4 regions of the Acidovorax sp. FG60 genome follow, and region 1 is predicted to be linked to each of the others. Evidence: predicted binding sites of a transcription regulator. Region 1 holds the regulator's gene; each other region holds the start of a gene.

Region 1 (2,174 bases):
GTTCCCGCGCGGGCCAGCAGCAATTGGCGGATGGATTCGGGGATCGGCGCCACCTTGCGGTCGGCCTTGCCGATGAAGACGATGCCGATCTTGCCGCGCGCCACCTCGCGGCCTGAGGTCTTCTCGGTCATGCAAAAGACCAGGTCAAACCCATAGCGGTTGAAGTCCGCCGGGGCCATCTCCACGCGCATGGTCTCGCCATGGAAACCTTCGGACTTGTACTGCGCCACGATGTCGCCGACCACGATGGACAGCCCGCCCACGTCGGCCTCGGGGTAGCCCAGCGACTGGAAGAAGCGCACCCGCGCTTCAGAGACCAGGCTCAGCAGTTGCGCGTTGTCCAGGTGCCCGCCCTGGTTCACGTGGCTGATGTAGATCTGCAGCTCGGTGGCAAAGCCGAAGTGCGGGGGGAGGTCGAAGACGATGCGGGCCATGGTGGGGTGGCGGATAGAAAAACGAAAAATTCAAACAGGGCGAGCCATGCGCCCCCAACCGGGGTACCTACAGCGCCTTGCGCAGGTTGGCCGGCGCGATCTTGAGCGCCTCGCGGTACTTGGCCACGGTGCGGCGTGCGCACTCGATGCCCTGCTCCTTGAGCATCTCGGCGATCTGGCTGTCGGACAGCGGCTTGGCGGGGCTTTCTGCGGCCACAAACTGCTTGATGAGGGCGCGCACGGCGGTGCTGGACGCGTTGCCGCCGGTCTCGGTACCCAGGCCCGAGCCAAAGAAGTACTTCAGCTCATACGTGCCAATTGGCGTGGCCATGTATTTGGCGGTGGTCACGCGGCTGATGGTGGATTCGTGCAGGCCCAGTTCGTCGGCGATGTCGCGCAGCACCAGCGGGCGCATGGCCAACTCGCCGTGGGTGAAGAAGCTTTTTTGCCGCTCCACGATGGCGCGCGAGACGCGCAGGATGGTGTCAAAGCGCTGCTGGATGTTCTTGATGAACCAGCGCGCCTCCTGCAGGCGCTGCTGCATGCCCTGGTGGCCCTCGCCGCCCTTGTGGCCGCGCAGGGCGCCAGCATAGATGTCGTGCACGCGCAAGCGCGGCATCACATCGGGGTTGAGGCTGACGATGAAGTTGTGCTGGCCGTCGCGGCCGTTAGCGCGCCCGGCTTTGCGCACGATGACGTCGGGAATGATGATGTTGCGCTCCACGTCGGCAAAGCGACGGCCGGGGCGAGGCTCCAGGCGAGCGATCAGCGCCATGGCGGCGCGGGTGCGCTCTTCGCCGTCGCCACACAGCTGCGTCAGGCGGCGGATGTCGCGGCGGGCCAGCATCTCCAGCGGCTGCTGACAAATGCGCAGCGCGGTCTGCACCGTGTCGGGGTCAGCATCGCTGTCCTCGTCGGCAGCCAGCGCCGTGAGCTGCAGCGTCAGGCATTCGGCCAGGTTGCGCGCACCCACGCCGGTGGGCTCCAGGCTTTGCAGCAGGCGCTGGGCCACGGTGAAGCGGTGCACCAGCTCTTCAATCTGCTCCAGGTCGTCCGGCCCGGCCAGGCTGATGGCCAGCTCTTCCAGCGGCTCTTCGAGGTAGCCGTCGTCGTTGAGCGATTCAATGAGAAAACGCAGCGCTGCGCGGTCAATCTCTGACAAGCGCAGCGCCAGTGCCTGACGGTGCAAAAAGGCGGTCAGCGATTCATGCGAACGGGCCAGCTCGGTGGCGTCGGCCTCGTCGCCTTCGGAGTCGTTGCGGTTGCGGGCGGGCGCATCCCCGCCCCACTCCGCGTCGTTGGGCGCCATTTCTACCGTGCCGTCACCGCTCCAGTCAGGCTCGTCAGCGCCAGCACTCGGTGTTTCAGCATCATTTTGGCCTTCAGCGCTTGTGCTGCTTGCGCTGTTAGCTCCTGAAAATATAGCATCATCGGCGCTGTACTCATCGGGCTGCGCGGGCGTGTCGGCGGCTTCGAGCCCAAACTCCTCGCGCGGAGCTTCGTCGGCATTGCGTTCGAGGAACGGGTTTTCGTCGAGCATCTGCTCGACTTCCTGCGAGAGTTCGAGCGTGGACAACTGCAGCAGCCGGATGGACTGCTGAAGCTGGGGGGTCAATGCAAGATGCTGCGAGACGCGCAGCGAGAGTCCAGGCTTCATCACATCCTGAAGTGTTCGCCAAGGTAAACACGTCGTACCTCGGCGTTGTCCACGATCTCGGACGGCGTGCCCTGCGCGAGCAC
Region 2 (2,174 bases), on a different contig from region 1:
GCCCAGGGCGTCGGTGTTCCACTCCGGCGCGTCGCGGTCGCCCACGGCCACAAAGGTGGGCTCGCCGCCCATGGTCAGGCGCACATCGCCCGCCACCAGGTCGGCGTCCACCCGCTCGCCCAGCGCCAGCACGGCCCGCCACTGGGCTTCGGTGTAGGGCTTGGTCACGCGGGGCGATTCAAAGATGCGCGTCACGCGCATCTCGTGGCTGAACTCCACCTCGGCCTTGTCCACGCCGCCTTCAATCGGCGCGGCGCCCGAGGGCTGGGGTGTGCAAGCGAGCGGGATGTGGCCCTCGCCCGCCATCAGGCCGCTGGTGGCATCCAGGCCGATCCAGCCTGCGCCGGGCAGGTAGACCTCGCACCAGGCGTGCAGGTCGGTGAAGTCGTGGTCGGTGCCGCTGGGGCCGTCCAGCGCCTTCACGTCCGGCGTGAGCTGGATCAGGTAGCCCGACACAAACCGCGCCGCCAGCCCCAGGTGGCGCAGCAGCTGCACCAGCAGCCAGCCCGAGTCGCGGCACGAGCCGCTGGCTTTTTGCAGCGTTTCCTCGGGTGTCTGCACGCCGGGTTCCATGCGGATCAGGTAGCGGATGTCTTGCGATACCTGCTGGTTGAGCTTGACCAGGAAATCGATGGTGCGCTGCTTGCTGCGGTCCACCTTGTCCAGATAGGCCTGCACCAGCGGTGTCATCGGGTCGGTAGCCAGGTAGGGCGCCAGCTCCTGCTGCACATCGCTGCTGTAGTTGAACGGGATGTTCTCGGCCTCGGGCTCCAGGAAGAAGTCGAAGGGGTTGTACACCGCCATTTCCACCACCAGGTCCACCGTGACCTTGAACTCGCGCGTCTTCTCGGGGAAGACCAGCCGCGCCTGGTAGTTGGCAAACGGGTCCTGCTGCCAGTTGATGAAGTGCTGCGCGGGCTCGACCTTGAGCGAGTACGAAATCACATTGCTGCGACAGTGGGGCGCGGGCCGCAATCGGATGGTCTGTGGCCCGAGGCCTACCAGCCGGTCGTATTGGTAATGCGTGACGTGGTGGAGCGCGGCGTGGATGGGCATATGCAGGCCATGCTAGCAAGTCCCGAGCCATCGCGGGCAACTATTCCGGGGGCGGTGACAAGCGGTCATCGGCTGTTCACAATGTGCGGTCCGTACCCCGCTGCCGGGGCCGCCTGTTTTTCTGACTGCGCACCAACTTGGTGATGCCCTGATTCACCCATGTCCCAATCCCCCCAACTGCTGCTCCTCCCCGGCCTGGCCGCCGATGAACGCATGTGGCGCGGCGTGCTGCCGCTGCTGCCCGCCGCGCTGCGCCCCGAGGTCGCCACCGCCCACCAGGATGTGAACCTGCACCGCATCGAAGACTTTGCCGCACGCCTGCTGGCACAACACGCGGGGCCACTGGTGCTGGCCGGTGCGTCGATGGGCGGCATGATCGCCATGGAAGCCGCGCGCCAGGCGCCGCAGCGTGTGGCAGGGCTGGCGCTGCTGGGCACCACCGCGCGGCCCGAGACGCCGGATATGCGGGCGCTGCGCGAAGCCGCTATCGAACTCTTTGAACAAGGCCGCCTGCGCGAAGTGATCGAGCCCAACGTGGCCTTTGCCTTTCATCCTGACAACGCCACGCGGCCTGAGCTGGTGCAGGCCTATCTCGACTTTGTGCTGGACGCAGGCGCCTCCCACCTGGTTCGCCAGAACCGCGCCGTCATCCATCGGCCCGATGCCCGCCAGCACCTGCCCGGCGTGGCCTGCCCGGTGCTGGTGGTATGCGGCGAGGCTGACCAGCTCACGCCGCCCGAATGTTCGGCTGAGATTGCGGCGCTGGTGCCCGGTGCTGAGCACCACCTCTTGCCGGACAGCGGCCACATGCTGACCATGGAGCAACCTGAAACGGTGACACGGCTGCTGGTGCAGTGGCTGGCGCGCAGCGGATGGATCTGACCTGAGCTTTCTTCCTCTCGCCTTGTGGACGAGGGCGCAGTGGTGGGCGGGATGGACTTAGAGCGGCTCAAAAAACTCAGCGAAGCGGCCATCCCTAGGCGTTCGGCCTCAGGCCGTACAAGGAGTACGGCAAGGTGGGACAACGACGCCAGGGAAGTTTGTGAGGCGCTCTCAGGCAGTTTGTCGCGCTGGCTTTGTCTCGGGCGCCAGTTGTGTTTCCGCATACCAGCTGCGCA
Region 3 (2,174 bases), on a different contig from region 1:
CGACGAGCGGCGCCCCATCGTGATGTTCACCAACGACGAGGACACCTCGCACGTGAAGGACGCGGTGGCGGCGGGCGTGTCGGCCTACATCGTGGCGGGCCTGGCGCCCCAGCGCATCCGCCCCATTCTGGACGTGGCCATGGCGCGCTTCCAGCACGAGCAGGCCCTGCGCGCCGAGCTGGCCGACGCCAAGACCGAACTCAAGGACCGCAAGACCATCGACCGCGCCAAGGGACTGCTCATGCAGCGCCAGGGCCTGAGCGAACAGGCCGCGTACGAGAAACTGCGCAAGACCGCCATGGACAAGGGCCTCAAGCTCGTGGACGTGGCCCAGCGCATGCTCGATGTGATGGATCTGCTGGGGTAGGCAGGTGACATCCCCCTGAGGCGCTGCGCGCCTTCCCCCTTCTCTCGAATCGCTGCCGCGATTCGGGAAGGGGGACGATGCCCTCGCTGCGGGGCGGCCCTTGCTTGGCATCCTTCGCCTAGGCCAAGCCCAGCTCAACCAGCTTCTCCCAGATGGTGCGCCGCACAAACGCAGTGCAGCCAGCGCGCATGCACCAACCCTGACCGTCGCAGGCCAAAAAAGGCCGTTTGCGCCTTTCCAGCATGCCTAGGCAGCTATCAAAAACATAGTAATGGTGGCGCCAAACTGGCGAAAACACGCTGGCACGCTGCTTGCATTGACCCTGGCAAGACCAAAGACGGTCCCACCACTGACAGCACTGACCCAATGGCGGGCCGGTGCTGACACAAAGCCCCCCAATGGGCTTTGCCATGGACAAAGGCGTCCCTCTCCGAAGCTCGTTTGCGCATGCAACCAGGCCAGGGGAGGACGCCTTTTTTGTTTTCTAACGCACCGAGGAACCGCCCCATGACCGATCTGTTGAAAACCAGCCTCAACCGCCGCACCGTGCTGCAGGCCGCCACCGTGGGCGCAGTGGGCGTGAGCCCGGCACTGCGTGCCCTGGTGCACGCCCAGGGCTCGGACGCCCCAGAGAAAAAGGAAGTCAAGATTGGCTTCATCCCGCTGACCGACTGCGCCAGCGTGGTGATGGCCTCGGTGCTGGGCTTTGACAAGAAGTATGGCGTGACCATCATCCCCACCAAGGAAGCGTCGTGGGCCGGTGTGCGCGACAAGCTGGTAAATGGCGAACTCGACTTTGCCCACGTGCTGTATGGCCTGGTGTACGGCGTGCACATGGGCACGGCCGGCCCCAAGAAGGACATGGCCGTGCTGATGAGCCTGAACAACAACGGCCAGGCGATCACGCTGTCCAAGGCACTGGCCGACAAGGGCGCAGTGGATGGCCCGTCCCTGGCCAAGTTCATGGCCGCCAACAAGCGCGAGTACACCTTCGCAGGCACCTTCCCGACCGGCACCCACGCGATGTGGATGCACTACTGGTTGGCCGCCGCCGGCATCAACCCGCTGTCGGGCGCCAAGCTGATCACCGTGCCGCCACCCCAGATGGTGGCCAACATGCGCGTGGGCAACATGGATGGCTTCTGCGTGGGCGAACCCTGGAACCACCGCGCCATCATGGATGGCATCGGAGTGACCGCCAACACCACCCAGGACATCTGGAAGGACCACCCCGAGAAGGTGCTGGGCACCTCGGCCGATTTCGTCAAGAAGAACCCCAACACCACCCGCGCCGTGATGATGGCCGTGCTGGAAGCCAGCCAGTGGATTGACGCCAGCCTGTCCAACAAGATGAAGATGGCCGAAACGGTGGCCCAGAAGTCCTACATCAACACCAGCGTGGACGCCATCAACCAGCGCATCCTGGGCCGCTACCAGAACGGCATGGGCAAGACCTGGGACGATCCCAACCACATGAAATTCTTCAACGACGGCGCGGTGAACTTCCCCTACCTGTCGGATGGCATGTGGTTCCTGACGCAGCACAAGCGCTGGGGTTTGATCAAGAGCCACCCCGATTACCTGGCCGTGGCCAAAGAGATCAACCAGGTGGACCTGTACAAGTCGGTTGCCAGCGCCATGAAGATCAACGTGCCCAAGGACCCGATGCGCACCGCCAAGCTCATGGACGGCGTGGTGTGGGACGGCAAAGACCCCGCCAAGTACGCCGACAGCTTCAAGATCAAGGCGTAAGCGCCCTGCCCCGCCCACCCTGCCAAGGAGAACACCATGGTCAGTGCCGTCTTTC
Region 4 (2,174 bases), on a different contig from region 1:
CCCACTATTGCCTGGCAGCCCTGGAGCGCTTGCGCGCAGAGGGCACAGGGGTAACACCCGTTGAAGTGTCTACACCGAAGGTTGCAGACGCGGGGGAGCCCGCGCATTCCGCGCTGCCGCCTGCGGCGTCGCCCACTGCCGTTCTTTCTGCCCCCCCATCTCCTGCCAACGGAAGCCCTGCACGATGATCCCATCTTTCGGTCTGATCATCGTGGGTGATGAAATCCTGTCTGGCAAGCGTGCCGACAAGCACATGCCCAAGGTCATTGAACTGCTGTCAGCGCGAGGGCTTTCGCTGACCTACGCCGACTACGTGGGCGACAACCCGGACCGCATCACGGCCACGCTGCAGCGCGCTTTTGCGTCGGGTGACGTGGTGTTTTCCTGCGGTGGCATTGGCGCAACGCCAGACGACCACACCCGCCAATGCGCCGCGCGTGCCCTGGGCCGGGACCTGGTACTACACCCCGACGCTGAGGCTCTGATCCGCGAGCGCATGCAGGACGTGGCCCAGGAGCAGGGTGTGACGTATGAGCCGGACCGTCCCGACAACGTGCACCGGCTCAACATGGGGGTGTTTCCGGCAGGTGCCCACATCATTCCCAACCCTTACAACAAGATCCCCGGGTTCAGCTGCGAGGGCGGTCGTGGAGGGGCCGTGCATTTTGTTCCTGGATTCCCTGTCATGGCCTGGCCGATGATCGAGTGGGTGCTGGACCAGCACTACGCAGCGTTTTTCAGCCGCACGCCACAGACCGAGCAGTCGGTGGTGGTCTATGGGGCCATGGAAGCGGCTTTGACGCCCCTCATGGAGCGCATCGAAAAAACGCACCCGAACGTTCGGGTGTTCAGTTTGCCCAGCGTGGATCATCCACAATACGGGCGGCATATTGAACTGGGTGTCAAAGGTCCTGCTCCCCTCGTTCCCGCTGCATGGCGGGACCTGAAACGGGGGTTGCACGAGTTTGGTGCAAATTGTGGCCCTGAATTGGTGCGTAGCTTGTGATGCCCTGTGTTGATAGTAGGTTTGCACTAAATTGGTGCGGTTCGGCGGGTACTCCCTCGGCCTGCAGTCCTTAGTGCTCCTTCATAGTGCGGCGGCTGCACCCAGCTGGCACGCAAACTGCTTTTATTTCGGTAAATTCCTTTTTTCAACAAGCGCTTTATCCAGGAGAACCTGATGGCCAAGACCGTTGCAGACGTGATGAAGATGGTGAAGGAGAACGAAGTCAAGTTCGTTGACTTCCGTTTCACCGATACCCGTGGCAAGGAACAGCACGTGACCGTGCCTGTGTCCCACTTCGACGAAGACAAGTTCACGTCCGGCCATGCATTTGATGGCTCCTCGGTAGCCGGCTGGAAGGGCATTGAAGCCTCGGACATGCAACTCATGCCCGACCCCAGCACCGCCAACATCGACCCCTTCTTTGAAGAAACCACACTGTTCCTGCAGTGCGATGTGATCGAACCCGGTGACGGCAAGGCCTACGACCGCGATCCACGTTCCATCGCCAAGCGCGCTGAAGCCTACCTCAAGGCCTCCGGCCTGGGCGACACGGCGTTCTTCGGCCCAGAGCCAGAATTCTTCATCTTCGACGGCGTGCGTTGGTCCAACGAACCCGGCAAGGTCATGTTCGAGATCGAAGAGTACGAAGCCCCCTGGAACTCGGGCGCCAAGCTCGAAGGCGGCAACCGTGGTCACCGTCCCACCGTCAAAGGCGGCTACTTCCCAGTGCCTCCCGTCGACAGCACGCAAGACATGCGCGCTGAGATGTCCCTGATCCTCGAATCCCTGGGCATCCCGGTCGAAGTGTTCCACCACGAAGTGGCGGGCGCTGGCCAGAACGAAATCGGTACGCGTTTCAGCACGCTGGTCGAGCGCGCCGACTGGACGCAGGTCCTGAAGTACGTGGTCTGGAACGTGGCCAACGCCTACGGCAAGACCGCCACCTTCATGCCCAAGCCCTATGCTGGCGACAACGGCTCCGGCATGCACGTGCACCAGTCCATCTGGAAAGACGGCAAGAACCTGTTCGCTGGCGACGGCTATGCCGGCCTGAGCGACTTTGCGCTGTACTACATCGGCGGCATCATCAAGCACGCACGTGCCCTGAACGCCATCACCAACCCCGGCACCAACTCCTACAAGCGCCTGGTGCCTGGCTTTGAAGCCC

Evidence for each region. Region 1 encodes sigma-54, which starts transcription at its own class of promoters, with help from an activator protein. Its sites were predicted from a motif close to TGGCANGNAANCTGCTTT; they were not measured.
Region 2: ACODS0_RS02005 (transglutaminase family protein) is a predicted target of sigma-54. The motif match lies at 1,069-1,086, and genes of this name have one in related genera.
Region 3: ACODS0_RS24310 (CmpA/NrtA family ABC transporter substrate-binding protein) is a predicted target of sigma-54. The motif match lies at 668-685, and genes of this name have one in related genera.
Region 4: glnA (type I glutamate--ammonia ligase) is a predicted target of sigma-54. The motif match lies at 1,113-1,130, and genes of this name have one in related genera.

Annotation. Positions count from the first base shown of each region.
Region 1 is NZ_JBMDJC010000005.1:19,868-22,041, reverse strand. It holds gene ACODS0_RS09035 (acyl-CoA thioesterase) at 1-434, opposite strand, end outside; gene ACODS0_RS09030 (RNA polymerase factor sigma-54) at 502-2,091, opposite strand; gene lptB (LPS export ABC transporter ATP-binding protein) at 2,091-2,174, opposite strand, start outside.
Region 2 is NZ_JBMDJC010000001.1:441,106-443,279, reverse strand. It holds gene ACODS0_RS02005 (transglutaminase family protein) at 1-1,056, opposite strand, end outside; gene ACODS0_RS02000 (alpha/beta fold hydrolase) at 1,216-1,938, shown strand; gene ACODS0_RS01995 (FAD-binding oxidoreductase) at 2,110-2,174, opposite strand, start outside.
Region 3 is NZ_JBMDJC010000024.1:38,407-40,580, reverse strand. It holds gene ACODS0_RS24315 (ANTAR domain-containing response regulator) at 1-367, shown strand, start outside; gene ACODS0_RS24310 (CmpA/NrtA family ABC transporter substrate-binding protein) at 875-2,119, shown strand; gene ntrB (nitrate ABC transporter permease) at 2,156-2,174, shown strand, end outside.
Region 4 is NZ_JBMDJC010000029.1:47,584-49,757, reverse strand. It holds gene ACODS0_RS25975 (EI24 domain-containing protein) at 1-188, shown strand, start outside; gene ACODS0_RS25970 (competence/damage-inducible protein A) at 185-1,006, shown strand; gene glnA (type I glutamate--ammonia ligase) at 1,181-2,174, shown strand, end outside.